DNA from 2 places in the Micromonospora sp. CPCC 206061 genome. Region 2 is predicted to be linked to the other one. Evidence: riboswitches for the same ligand, from Rfam matches in the RefSeq annotation. Region 2 holds a riboswitch; the other holds the start of a gene.
The links. Region 2 has a riboswitch for cobalamin ahead of V6V89_RS15495 (CbtB domain-containing protein). Riboswitches for the same ligand answer to the same signal wherever they lie in the genome.
Positions count from the first base shown of each region.

Region 1 (6,103 bases), on a different contig from region 2:
CAGGTCGTTGTTGACGAACAGCGGGTACACGAAGTTCACCACGGGGATCATGTAGGTCTTCCCCTCGAGCTGGATCTGGCTCGCGAGCTGGCTCGAGTCGTACTTCGCGTCGCCCATGAGCGAGGTCAGGTCAGCGATCGCGCCCTGCTTGGCGAAGTCGTTCACCCACGCGCCGTCGAGGCCCACGACGTCAGGCAGCGTCTTGGACGCCGCGCCGGACACCAACTGCTGCTTGGTGGACGCATACGGCCCACTCAACAGCTTGACCTTGATATTCGGGTTCTGCGCCGTGAACTCGGTCATGAGCTTGTCGAACGATCCCGCCGGAAGCTCCGGCGCCCACCACTGCGCGAACTCGAGCGTGACGGTGCCGTCCGCGCTGGTCTCGTCAGAACCGCCGCACCCCACCACGGTGGTGCCGACCAACGCGGCCACCGCTATCACCCCGAATAGGTGCCTCCGTCGGGTCATGCCGAACTCCTTCTATGTCAAGGTGTTACCGCTCTATGCTGGTCTGCGCCACGTTAACAGCACGTTACATCACTCACAAGACCCACTACTGCAAGAACCGGCTAGAGAATGCAAAGTACTGCGGAGCAAATCGGAAAGTAGGGTGGAATGTGGCACTGGCCGCCACCGACCCATGCCGATGCCAGCACAACACTGCATGAAACGGGCAGTACGATGCTGTACCCTGCCGTTCTAAGCTCGTTCTGAGGCTGGAGGGCCAGTGACCGTGGACAAAGAGGATCGGCAGCGCCGCCTGCCCGCGGGGCGCAAGGCCCAGTTGGCGGCCTACGTCGCGGAGACCGGAGAGGTCACGGTCAACGCGCTCGCCGAGCGCTTCGGTGTCTCCATCGACACCATCCGGCGCGACCTCGACCAGCTCAGCGCCGACGGGGTACTGGTCCGCACCTACGGCGGGGCGGTCAGCCAGTCGACATTCTCCCGGGTCGACCGGACCGTCGACGCGCGGCTCAACATGGAGAAGCGCGAGAAGGAGAAGATCGCGGTACTCGCGGCGTCCCTGGTGGAGAACGGGTCCGTCATCATGCTCAACGGCGGGACCACCACGCTCGCCGTCGCCAAGAGCCTGCGCAACCACCGCGACCTCACCGTCGCGACGAACAGCCTGCTCGTACCCCCGGCGCTGTCACCGGCCGCCATCCGCGACGTGTACGTCTTCGGCGGCGCCGTCCGCACGCTCACGCTCGCGACCGCCGGGCCCGTCAGCTTCCGCACCGCCGGCGGCAGCGAGCTCGACATCAGCTGCGACCTGGCGCTGATCGGGGTCGGCGCCGTCTCGGCCGTCGCCGGATACACGACGAGCAACCTCGCCGAGGCCGCGATGATGCGGGAAATGATCTCTCGGGCGGCGCGTGTGGCGATCCTGGCCGACTCGTCGAAGTTCGGCCGCCGGCTCTTCGCCCAGGTATCCGAGCTCGGCGGCGCCGACTACCTCGTCACCGACTCCACCCCACCGCCCGACCTCCTGGACGCCCTCATGGAAAACGAGGTCGAGCTGGTGACACCGGAGACGGCCTAACCGGGCCGGCGTTCGCGCCGACGCCGGGCCTGCTGATCGGCGCCCAGACCGCACTCGGTGTCGGCGGTTCGATGGTGATGGCCGCCGCCGTGCCGGGCGGTCCGGCGTCGACGCCGATCCCGCGGGAACCAACCGGACATGATCCACGACTACCTCTCGGACGGTCCATGGATTCTCGCCGGGCGAGCCCGGCGGTTGGTGAAGGAGTGCAGATGCGCGTACGGATGGCAGCCGGGCTCGGGGTCGCGGTGCTGGCCGGTGCCGTGGCGGGCCTGGGCATTGGCGTGGGCCCGGCGTCCGCGCACGTGACGGTGAACCCGCGGGAGGCGACGCAGGGCGGCTACGCGAAGCTGGCGTTTCGGGTGCCGAACGAGCGCGACAACGCCTCGACGGTGAAGGTCGAGGTGACGATCCCGACGCAGACGGCGATCGCCTCGGTCTCGACCCGGCCGACACCCGGCTGGACCGCCACGGTCGAGCGCACGAAGCTAGCGACGCCGTTGAAGGTCCACGACAGCGAGGTCACCGAGGCGGTCTCGAAGATCACTTGGACGGCGGCCCCTGGCAATGAGGTCAAGCCGGGTCAGTTCCAGGAGTTCGAGGTCTCCGCCGGCCCGCTGCCCGAAGTGGACCGGATCACCTTCAAGGCCCTCCAGACGTACTCCAACGGCGAGGTCGTGCGCTGGATCGAGGAGCCCCAGGCGGGGCAGGAGGAGCCGGAGCACCCCGCGCCGATCCTCAAGCTGACCAAGGCAGCCGCGCAGCCGGCCGGTACCGGCGCGGCGGTCGTGAACGCGAACGCCGACCTGGCCGACACGAGCTCGGACGACGGCGCCTCCGGCTGGTACGCCGCGGCCGGCGTAGCCGGTCTGATCACGGGCCTCGCTGGCCTGGCGTTCGGGATGCTGGCCTGGCGGCGGTCGGGCACCCAGGCCAGCTGACGGCGTTACCTGTCGCCGGGTTCGTCCCGTCGATCACGGTTCCTGTCCTCGTTTCCGCTGAAGGGCGCGGCGGCGTCGGTGTCCGGCGCCGCCGTTCGGGCGCGCTGTTCGTCGCGGCCCTCGTCCCCGTCGGCACCGGACCGGCGCTGATCGGTGGCGGTGTCGCGATCGACTGGATGCCGTTTGCTACTCATGCGCCTGCCTGTACCCGCCGCTCGCCGGGAGAAAACGGATCTTCAGCCGGTGCGACGCGCCCGCGTCTCGTCGCCGCTCGACCACAAAAGCAGTCGCCCTAGCTGACCCGGCGCTGGATGCGCCACAGACCGACCGCCGCGAGCAGTGCGCCAAGCCCGAGATACAGCCCCAGTTCGATCCATTGGAACGGCCAGAATCGCTGGTTGGGCTGGTGTTCCACGTCGATGTGGAGGCCGAGTTCGCCGAGGCATACCGCGGTGTCACCGAACCTGCCGGTGGCGCCGGTCTTCGGGGCGTTGTCGAGGCACTGGTTGAAGGCGGCGTCGGAGAGTCGCCGGCCGTCAGCTGTCAGGAGCCCCGTCGATCACCGTACGGCTACTACGCCACCTGACCAGGCCCGGACGAGAACCCGACAGGACGCTACCGTCGCTGTCGGACCGCGAAATGGAGGTCGTCCGGGAGATCGCACGCGGCCGCACCAACCTGGAGATCGGCGCCGAACTGTTCATCTCCCTGAGTACGGTCAAAAGCCACGTGTCGACCATCCAGACGAAGCTCGGTCTGCGCAACCGCGTCGAGATCGCCGCCTGGGCCTGGGAGAACCGGGTCGTCGAAACCGCCTGACGGCGCGCTCCCGAGCCGAGCGACACACCCGACACACCATCTGGTGTTGTGATTTTGAGCTGACACCCATATATGGTGTTGCCTGCAGCTGGTTCGACCGTCCCGCCAGGACGGTCGAGGCAAGAGGGAACCCCGGTGTGAGTCCGGGACTGCCCCGCAGCGGTGAGTGGGAACGACCGCCGTCAACCAAGCACTGGGCCTTTGCCGGCCTGGGAAGCGACGGCCAGTAGATGACCATCCGTGGTCATGCCCGCGAGTCCGAAGACCTGCCAGCGCACCGCACGCCACCGGGCGTGCGGTGGTCGAAGGCCGCGCGGGACGGCCGACGCCATCAGCCGGTCCGCGCCACGGGCCGGTGGGGCGTCCCCCTGCGCACCGGCGACCTCGGCAGAAGCGGAGGGTAGGGGGACATGACAGTCATGCGGGTCCGCAAGCGCAACGGCGACAGCGAACCGGTAGACGTCAACAAGATCGTTAGAGCGGTCGAGCGGTGGGTGGACGACCTGGCCGAGGTTGACCCGCTGCGGGTCGCGACCAAGACCATCAGCGGGCTGTACGACGGGGCCACCACGGCCGAACTGGACCGGCTGTCGATCCAGACGGCGGCCGAGCTGATCGGTGAGGAGCCGCAGTACTCGAAGCTGGCGGCGCGGCTGCTGGCCGCGTTCGTGGACAAGGAGGTCCGCGGCCAGGGGGTGGCGAGCTTCAGCCAGTCGATCCGCCACGCGCACCAGCAGGGGCTGATCGGCGACGAGACCGCCGAGTTCGTGGCCCGCAACGCGCGCAAGCTCGACGACGCCGTCGATCCCGACGCGGACCTGCGGTTCGAGTACTTCGGGCTGCGCACGGTCGCCGACCGGTACCTGCTGCGCCATCCGCGGTCCCGGCTGGTGGTGGAGACGCCGCAGTACTGGTTGCTGCGCGTGGCCTGCGGCCTGTCCGAGACGCCGGCCGAGGCGATCGGCTTCTACCGGCTGATGTCCAGCCTGGCCTACCTGCCCAGCTCGCCGACGCTGTTCAATTCGGGCACCCGGCACACCCAGATGTCGTCCTGCTTCCTGGTCGACTCGCCGCGCGACGAGCTCGACTCGATCTACGAGCGCTATCACCAGGTCGCGAAGCTGTCGAAGTTCTCCGGCGGCATCGGCATCTCCTGGTCCCGCGTCCGCGGCCGGGGCGCGCTGATCCGCGGCACGAACGGCAAGTCCAACGGCATCGTGCCGTTCCTCAAGACCCTCGACGCCGGCGTGGCCGCGGTCAACCAGGGAGGCCGGCGCAAGGGCGCCGCCTGCGTCTATCTCGAACCCTGGCACCCGGACATCGAGGAGTTCCTCGAACTGCGCGACAACACCGGCGAGGACGCCCGCCGCACGCACAACCTGAACCTGGCCAACTGGATCCCGGACGAGTTCATGCGCCGCGTCGAGGCCGACGCCGACTGGTCCCTGATCGACCCGAGCGACGCGCCGGAGCTGCCCGACCTGTACGGCGAGGAGTTCGAGGAGGCCTACCGCGCGGCCGAGAAGAAGGCGGTCAAGACGGTCAAGGCCCGTGACCTGTACGGGCGGATGATGCGCACCCTGGCGCAGACCGGCAACGGGTGGATGACGTTCAAGGACGCGTCGAACCGGCTGTCCAACCAGACCGGCGCCCCGGGCAACACCATCCACCTGTCGAACCTGTGCACCGAGATCCTCGAGGTCAACGGCGACGACGAGACGGCGGTGTGCAACCTGGGCTCGATCAACCTGGGCGCGCACGTCACCGCCGACGGAGTCGACTGGAAGAAGCTGCGTGCGACGGTGCGCACCGCGGTCCTCTTCCTGGACCGGGTCATCGACATCAACTTCTACCCGTCCGCGCAGGCGGCGGCGTCGAACCCGCGGTGGCGGCCGGTTGGCCTCGGGCTGATGGGCCTGCAGGACGCGTTCTTCACGCTCCGGTTACCGTTCGACGCGGACGCCGCCCGGGAGCTGTCCACCCGGGTACAGGAGGAGATCTTCCTGTCCGCGCTGGAGACGTCCGCCGAGTTGGCCGAGCGGTTCGGCACGCATCCGGCGTACCCGGAAACCCGCGCCGCCCAGGGTGAGCTGCACCCGGACCTGTGGGGCGTCGAACCGTCGCAGACCGATCGGTGGGCGGCGCTGCGATCGAAGATCGCGGCGACCGGCCTGCGCAACTCGCTGGTGGTCGCGATCGCGCCGACGGCCACGATCGCCTCCATCGCCGGCTGCTACGAGTGCATCGAGCCGCAGGTGTCCAACCTGTTCAAGCGCGAGACCATGTCGGGCGAGTTCCTTCAGATCAACACCTATCTGGTACGCGAGCTGAAGGCGCGCGGGCTGTGGACGGCGCCGATCCGCGAGCAGATCAAGCGGGCCGAGGGGTCCGTGCAAGGCATCGCGGACCTGCCCGCCGACGTTCGCGAGCTGTTCCGCACCGCCTGGGAACTGCCGCAGCGCTCCCTGATCGACCTGGCCGCCGCCCGCGCGCCGTACATCGACCAGTCGCAGTCGCTGAACCTGTTCCTGAGCGCGCCCACCATCGGCAAGCTCTCATCGATGTACCTGTACGCCTGGAAAGCCGGACTGAAGACGACCTATTACCTGCGGTCGCGACCGGCGACCCGGATCCAGCAGGCCACCGTCGCCATCACCACCCAGGTAGCAGCAGTCACCGACGGCTCCAACGTCTCAGTCGTCTCCGACGACGTGGCCTGCTCCCTGGAGAACCCCGAGACCTGCGAGGCGTGCCAATGATGCTGCTCGACCCGGGCATGGACCTGACCCTGCGGCCC
Region 1 is NZ_JBAKHX010000010.1:57,745-63,847, forward strand. Features, by position in the region: gene V6V89_RS10605 (ABC transporter substrate-binding protein) at 1-471, opposite strand, end outside; gene V6V89_RS10610 (DeoR/GlpR family DNA-binding transcription regulator) at 731-1,546, shown strand; gene V6V89_RS10615 (YcnI family copper-binding membrane protein) at 1,759-2,487, shown strand; gene V6V89_RS10620 (hypothetical protein) at 2,780-2,902, opposite strand; gene V6V89_RS10625 (response regulator transcription factor) at 3,112-3,306, shown strand; cobalamin riboswitch at 3,379-3,594, shown strand; gene V6V89_RS10630 (ribonucleoside-diphosphate reductase subunit alpha) at 3,717-6,065, shown strand; gene V6V89_RS10635 (ribonucleotide-diphosphate reductase subunit beta) at 6,062-6,103, shown strand, end outside.
Region 1: it holds a riboswitch for cobalamin, as region 2 does, so the genes downstream of both, V6V89_RS10630 (ribonucleoside-diphosphate reductase subunit alpha) here and V6V89_RS15495 (CbtB domain-containing protein) in region 2, are expected to answer to the same signal.

Region 2 (6,103 bases):
GCGGACGCGTCGACCACCAGCAGCACCGGTGCCCGCAGCAGCGCGGCCACATGCGCCGTCGAGCCGAAGTCTCCAGCGCCTGTGCGGCCGTCGTACAGGCCCATCACGCCCTCGACGACGGCGAGATCGGCGCCCGCGCTGCCGTGCGCGAACAGCGGCCCGATCAACTCCTCCCCCACCAGCACCGGGTCGAGGTTGCGACCCGACCGGCCGGCTGCCAGTGCGTGGTAACCGGGGTCGATGAAGTCGGGGCCAACCTTGAAGCCGGCGACCCGCGTCCCGCGCCCGGCGAACGCGGCCAGCAGCCCCGTAGCGACCGTCGTCTTGCCGTGGCCCGACGCGGGTGCCGCGACGACGACCCGGGCTACCACTCGATCCCTTGCTGGCCCTTGCGGCCCGCGTCCATCGGGTGCTTGACCTTGGCCATGTCGGTGACCAGGTCGGCCAGGTCGACCAGGCCAGCGGGCGCGTCCCGGCCGGTGACGACCACGTGCTGGCCACCCGGACGGTCGCGCAGCGTCGCGACGACGTCGGCCACGTCGACCCAACCCCACTTCATCGGGTACGTGAATTCGTCGAGCACGTAGAACCGATAGGTTTCGGCGGCCAGGTCGCGTTTGATCTGCGCCCAGCCCTCGGCCGCCTCGGCGGCGTGGTCGCGTTCGGTGCCGGGGCGCCGGATCCACGACCAGCCCTCGCCCATCTTGTGCCACGTGACGTGGCCACCCTTGCCGGTCTCGCCGAGCGCCCGAAGGGCCGACTCTTCACCGACCTTCCACTTCGGACTCTTCACGAACTGGTAGACCACGATCGGCCAGCCGGCGCTCCACGCCCGCAACGCCATCCCGAACGCCGCCGTCGACTTCCCTTTGCCGTGTCCGGTGTGGACGGCCAGTACCGGCTGTCGTCGGCGCTCGCGGGTGGTGAGCCCGTCGTCCGGCACCGTCTCCGGCTTCCCTTGCGGCATCAACGATCCCTTCCGATCATGCGGCGCGACGCAGCGTGGTCGCGGACAGGTCCTCCAGGCGCAGGCAATCGGCCCCAAGTGCGGCGGCCAGGCGCCGTGCCAGACCCAGCCGCACCGGCCCGGCCTCGCAGTCGATGACCACCGCCGCGGTGCCGCCGAGCTCCGCCACCACGGCCAGCGGATCGGGGCCGGCGGTGGCCCTCCCGTCCGTGACGAGCACGAGGAGCGGCCGGCGGCGCGGGTCGCGGCGGCGCTCGGTGCGCAGCGTGGTCGCCGCCGCGCGCAAGCCGGCCGCGAGCGGCGTGCGCCCACCGGTGCGCAGTTCGGCCAGCCGCACCACGCCCACCTCGTGACTGGACGTCGGCGGCAGCACCTCTTCGGCTCCGGCACCCCGAAAGGTGATCATGCCCACCCGGTCACGCCGCTGATACGCGTCGCGCAGCAGCGACAGCACCGCCGTCTTGACGGTGCGCATCCGCTGCCGCGCCGCCATGGAGCCGGAGGCGTCGACCACGAAGAGCACGAGATTGCCTTCCCGACCCATGTGCACGGCCTCGCGCAGGTCTCCACGATGGACGGTGCGGCTGCCGCGCGCGGTGGCGGCTCTCAGGGTCGCGGGCAGATGCACGGGAGCGCTTTCCGCGCGGGGCAGCCGCGCGCCGACCACGCGGCCGCGCGCGGCATACGCGGCGGAGCGCCGCCCGGTGTGCGCCCGCTGACCGGTCTTCGGGAGCGTGAGCACCTTCGGTTTGTATGGCGTCCCCGGCGCCGACGCCGGCTTGGTGGGCGCCCCCTCCCCATCAGCCGCATCGGGACGCGGTGCGCCTCCACCTCCACCACCGTCGTCCGGCCCGTCATCCCGGGTGTCATCCGGCGTGTTCTCGGCCGCGTCCAGCGCGTCCTCCAACGCCTGCTCGTCCGTCCCCGGCGGATCGAGCGGGTCACGGCGGCGCCGGTGTGGCAGGGCCAGACGCGCCGCCTCCCGCACCTCCTCGGCGGTCACCTCGGCACGCCCGTGCCACGCCGCGAGCGTGAGCGCGGCGCGTGCCACCACGATGTCGGCCCGCAGCCCGTCCACCCCGTACGCCAGGCAGAGGCGCGCGATCCGGTCGAGCTCGGCGTCGGGCAGCACCACGCCGGGCAGCCGCGACCGCGCGGCCCTGATCCGCTCCCCGAGCGTCGCGTCGGCAGCCGCCCACCGGGCCGCGAACCCGTCCGGGTCCGCGTCGTAGGCGAGCCGCCGGCGCACCACCTCGACGCGCGGTGCCGGCTCGGTGGGCGCCCCGACGGACACCACGAGGCCGAAGCGGTCGACGAGCTGCGGGCGCGGCTCACCCTCCTCCGGATTCATCGTGCCGACGAGCAGGAACCGCGCCGCGTGCTTCACCGACACCCCGTCGCGCTCGACGTGGGCGCGTCCCATCGCGGCGGCGTCCAGCAGCAGGTCTACCAGGTGGTCCGGGAGCAGGTTCACCTCGTCCACATAGAGCAGTCCACGATGGGCGGTGGCGAGCAGCCCAGGCTCGTACGCCTTGACGCCGTCGGCGAGCGCGCGCTGGATGTCGAGCGTGCCCACGACCCTGTCTTCGGTCGCGCCAACCGGCAGCTCGACGAGCGCGGCACGGCGCGTGCGGGCCGCGACGCCGGAGGGGTGCGGCCCGTCCGGACACTCCGGGTCGGGCGCCACCGGGTCGCAGGCGAACCGGCACGGCGTGACGACGTCCAGCTCCGGCAGCAACCCGGCGAGCGCGCGGACCACGGTCGACTTCGCGGTCCCCTTCTCGCCCCGCACGAGCACTCCCCCGATCGCGGGATTGGTTGCGGTCAGCAGGAGTGCGGTGCGCAGGTCGTCGAGGCCGACGACGGCTGAGAACGGGTATGGCGCGGGCATGTGCGCGAGTCCCTTCCGCGGGTGTCCACGCCCGCGTATCGGTGCGGATGAGCCGAGCGCCCGAAGTGTCTGACTCCCGGGTTGACCCCGGTCACAGTGGCGGGACCGTCCCGGACTCGCACCGGGTTCCTCCGTCACACGCTCGCTCGGCCATGCTAGCGGTGCAGGTGAGGAAGCGATACGCTGCCCAGGCCACGGTGTACGGGAAGCCGGTGTGAATCCGGCGTGGTCCTCGCCACTGTGACCGGGGAGCGCTCCGCTCACCACGCCACTGGGCCGACACTGGTCCGGGAAGGCCGAGCGGAGTGTGCTGATCCGGGAGCCAGGAGACCGGCCGTGGCATTGACCGGATCGCCACGAGGCATGGACGAGAGGAACACCTGGCATGTCGTCGCCCGCACCCTCCACATCGGTTGCTCCCATCCGCGTGCCCGTCTTCGCGTGGCTGCTCGTCGCTGTCGCGCTGGGCGTCATCTACGTGCTGCTTCAGCTCAGCGGCACCGCGTTCGCCGAGCAGCTGCACGAGTTCACACACGACGGCCGGCACGCGCTCGGCGTGCCCTGCCACTAACCCCCGTGACGTCCCTGACACTCGGCGCCGTGCTGCGCCGGGGGGCGCTCTGCGGCCTGATCGCGGGCCTCGCGGCCGCGCTGGTCGGGCTGCTCCTCGTCGAGCCGCGCCTCGACGAGGCGATCGCCCTCGAAGAAGCCTCGCACGAGGAGCCCATGTTCAGCCGCGGCACGCAGGTCTTCGGTGGTGCGGTCGCCGCGGTCGCGGTCGCGGTGTGCCTCGCGCTCGTCGTGGCCGTGGTCTTCGCCGGCGTACGCCACCGGCTGCCGGCCAGCACCGACTTCGGCCGCGCGGCACTGCTCGCGTTCCTCGGATTCGTGACGGTGGCGCTCCTGCCGGCGGTCAAGTACCCGGCGAACCCACCCGGCGTCGGTGATCCCGACACGGTGACCGAGCGCACGGTGCAGTACCTCACCCTCATCGCCGCGGCGATCGCCATATCGTGGCTCGCGTTGCTGGTGCACCACCGGCTCGCCGGCCGCTCGTGGCCGGCGCAGCACCGCACGGCCACCGCCGTCGCGGTCGCCGCGATCGGATACGTCGCGCTGCTCATGACGTGGCCGCCGAACCCAGATCCGGTGCCCGACACCATGCCGGCCGACCTGCTGTGGGACTTCCGGGTGGCATCGCTTGGCGAGCTGACCGCACTGTGGACGGTTTTCGGCTTGACGTTCGCGCTGTCGCTGGTGCCCCGCCGCGCCCCGGCGTCCGCCCGCTCCGCGTGAACCGCGTCACCGTCACGGTCTGCCGCGGCTGCTGCTGCGGCACCGTGTCGAAACACCCGGACGTCGACCACGACGGCCAGCTGCGAACGTTGCGCGCAGCGGCGGGTCACCAGCACCGGGTACGCGCCAGCGAATGCCTCAACGTCTGCGATCAGTCCAATGTGGTCGTCGTACAGCCAGCACCGGCGGCCCGGAGCGCCGGCGCCCGCCCGGTGTGGCTCGGCGGCGTTCTCGACGACAGGGCGGTGGCGGCCATCACCGACTGGCTCGCAGACGGCGGCCCGGGCGTCGCGGCGGTGCCCGAACCCCTCGCCACCCACGCCTTTCCCGCTCCACGCTGGCCCGAGGCCCGAGCTCGCCTAACCGACCGCTGACCCAGGCCGCGCTGCTCAAGCCCTCAACCCGAGGACGCCGTTGTGTGGCGCCCCTGGGCGGCGTGGGGTGGCCTAGTCGGACAGGAGTTGGAGGACGGCGCGCTCGCGGTCGCTGGTCGAGTCGAGGTCTGCCACCACGCCGTCGGCGAAGAGGTCGAGGACGCGGGGGTCCACGTAGGAGGCCCTCGCCACCGCCGGCGTGTTGCCGAGCAGGTCGGCCACCTCCCGCATGACGGCGCTTACCGTACGGCGGCGCTTCGTCGCCGAGGGCTGCGGCCCGGCCGCAGCCAGCCGCGCCGCCGCCAGTACCGTCGCGTGCCAGGTGCGGAAGTCTTTCGCGGTCATCTCGCTGCGGCTGATCTCGCGCAGGTACTCGTTGATCTCGTCGCTGCGCACCTCGTGCCACTGCCGCCCGTTGCGGTAGGCGAACAGCCGCACGTGTCCCCGCCGAGCCCGGCGCAATGAGCGCAGCACCTCGCACACCGCCGGGTCGTTCACCGTACTGATCTGTTCGATGCCGCCCTTCGCCGGGTACTCGAGGACCACGTAGCCGCGCTGTGCGCTGGCGTGCTCTGGTCGTAGGGTCGCGACACCGTACGTGGGGTCGGCGCCTGACGCGTACTGCTCGCCGCCCACCCGGAACGCGCCCATGTCGAGGAGTTTGGCGATCGCGGCCAGCACGCGGTCTCGGCCGAGCCCGCGGCCAGCCAGGTCGGCCTCGATCCGCTTGCGCATCCGCGGCAGGCGGCGCGCCACCCGCAGCACGTGGTCGTGCTTGGCCTCGTCGCGCTTGGTCCGCCACACGGGGTGGTACAGGTACTGCTTGCGGCCGGCCGCGTCGACACCGGTGGCCTGGATGTGGCCGCGCTCGTCGGGGCTGATCCAAACCTCGCGCCAAGCGGGCGGGATGACCAGCGACCGGAGCCTGTCGAGCACGTCCGGGTCGGTGATCCGCCGTCCCGCCTCGTCGATGTACACGAACCCTCGCCCGTGCCGGCGCCTGCCATACCCGGGCCTGCTCGGGTCGCTACGGCGTAGGCGCACAGAGCACTCCGTCCACAGCCGACAGTATATCTTCGACGGTTACGTCCAGGAGCTTTCCGCGCCACAATGGCCGGTGTTCGGACCGGTCGGGTGGTGGCCCCCAGAGCGCGGGTGACACCGTGCCGAACACGGTCACCGACGGGGTCCGGTACGCGGTGGCCAAGTGGGCGATGCCGGTGTCGCCGCTGACCACCAGGCGGGCGTGCGCGACGAGCGCGGCCAGGTCGCCGATGTCGGTGTCGCCGGCCAGCACCGCCCCGGGTGGCAGGCCAGCGAGAGCGGCCACGTCAGCGGCGCGCGGCGCCTCGGCGGGCGACCCGGTGACCACCACCCGGTGGCCGCGCCCGCGCAACGCGGCGGCCACGGCGGCGAACCGCGCCACCGGCCAGCGCCGTTCCGGCGCCTTGGCACCCGGGTGCACGATGGTCAACCCCACCGACCGTGGTGGCGGGCGGCGCACCGCCAGGTCCGACGGGTCGGTGGCGACGCCGTACCAGGACAGCATGCGGCACCAGCGCCGCACCTCGTGCT
Region 2 is NZ_JBAKHX010000018.1:68,702-74,804, forward strand. Features, by position in the region: gene V6V89_RS15480 (cobyrinate a,c-diamide synthase) at 1-371, opposite strand, end outside; gene cobO (cob(I)yrinic acid a,c-diamide adenosyltransferase) at 365-967, opposite strand; gene V6V89_RS15490 (magnesium chelatase subunit D family protein) at 984-2,858, opposite strand; cobalamin riboswitch at 2,904-3,032, opposite strand; cobalamin riboswitch at 3,037-3,211, shown strand; gene V6V89_RS15495 (CbtB domain-containing protein) at 3,244-3,429, shown strand; gene V6V89_RS15500 (CbtA family protein) at 3,435-4,154, shown strand; gene V6V89_RS15505 (hypothetical protein) at 4,151-4,528, shown strand; gene V6V89_RS15510 (DNA topoisomerase IB) at 4,601-5,572, opposite strand; gene V6V89_RS15515 (glycosyltransferase family 9 protein) at 5,556-6,103, opposite strand, start outside.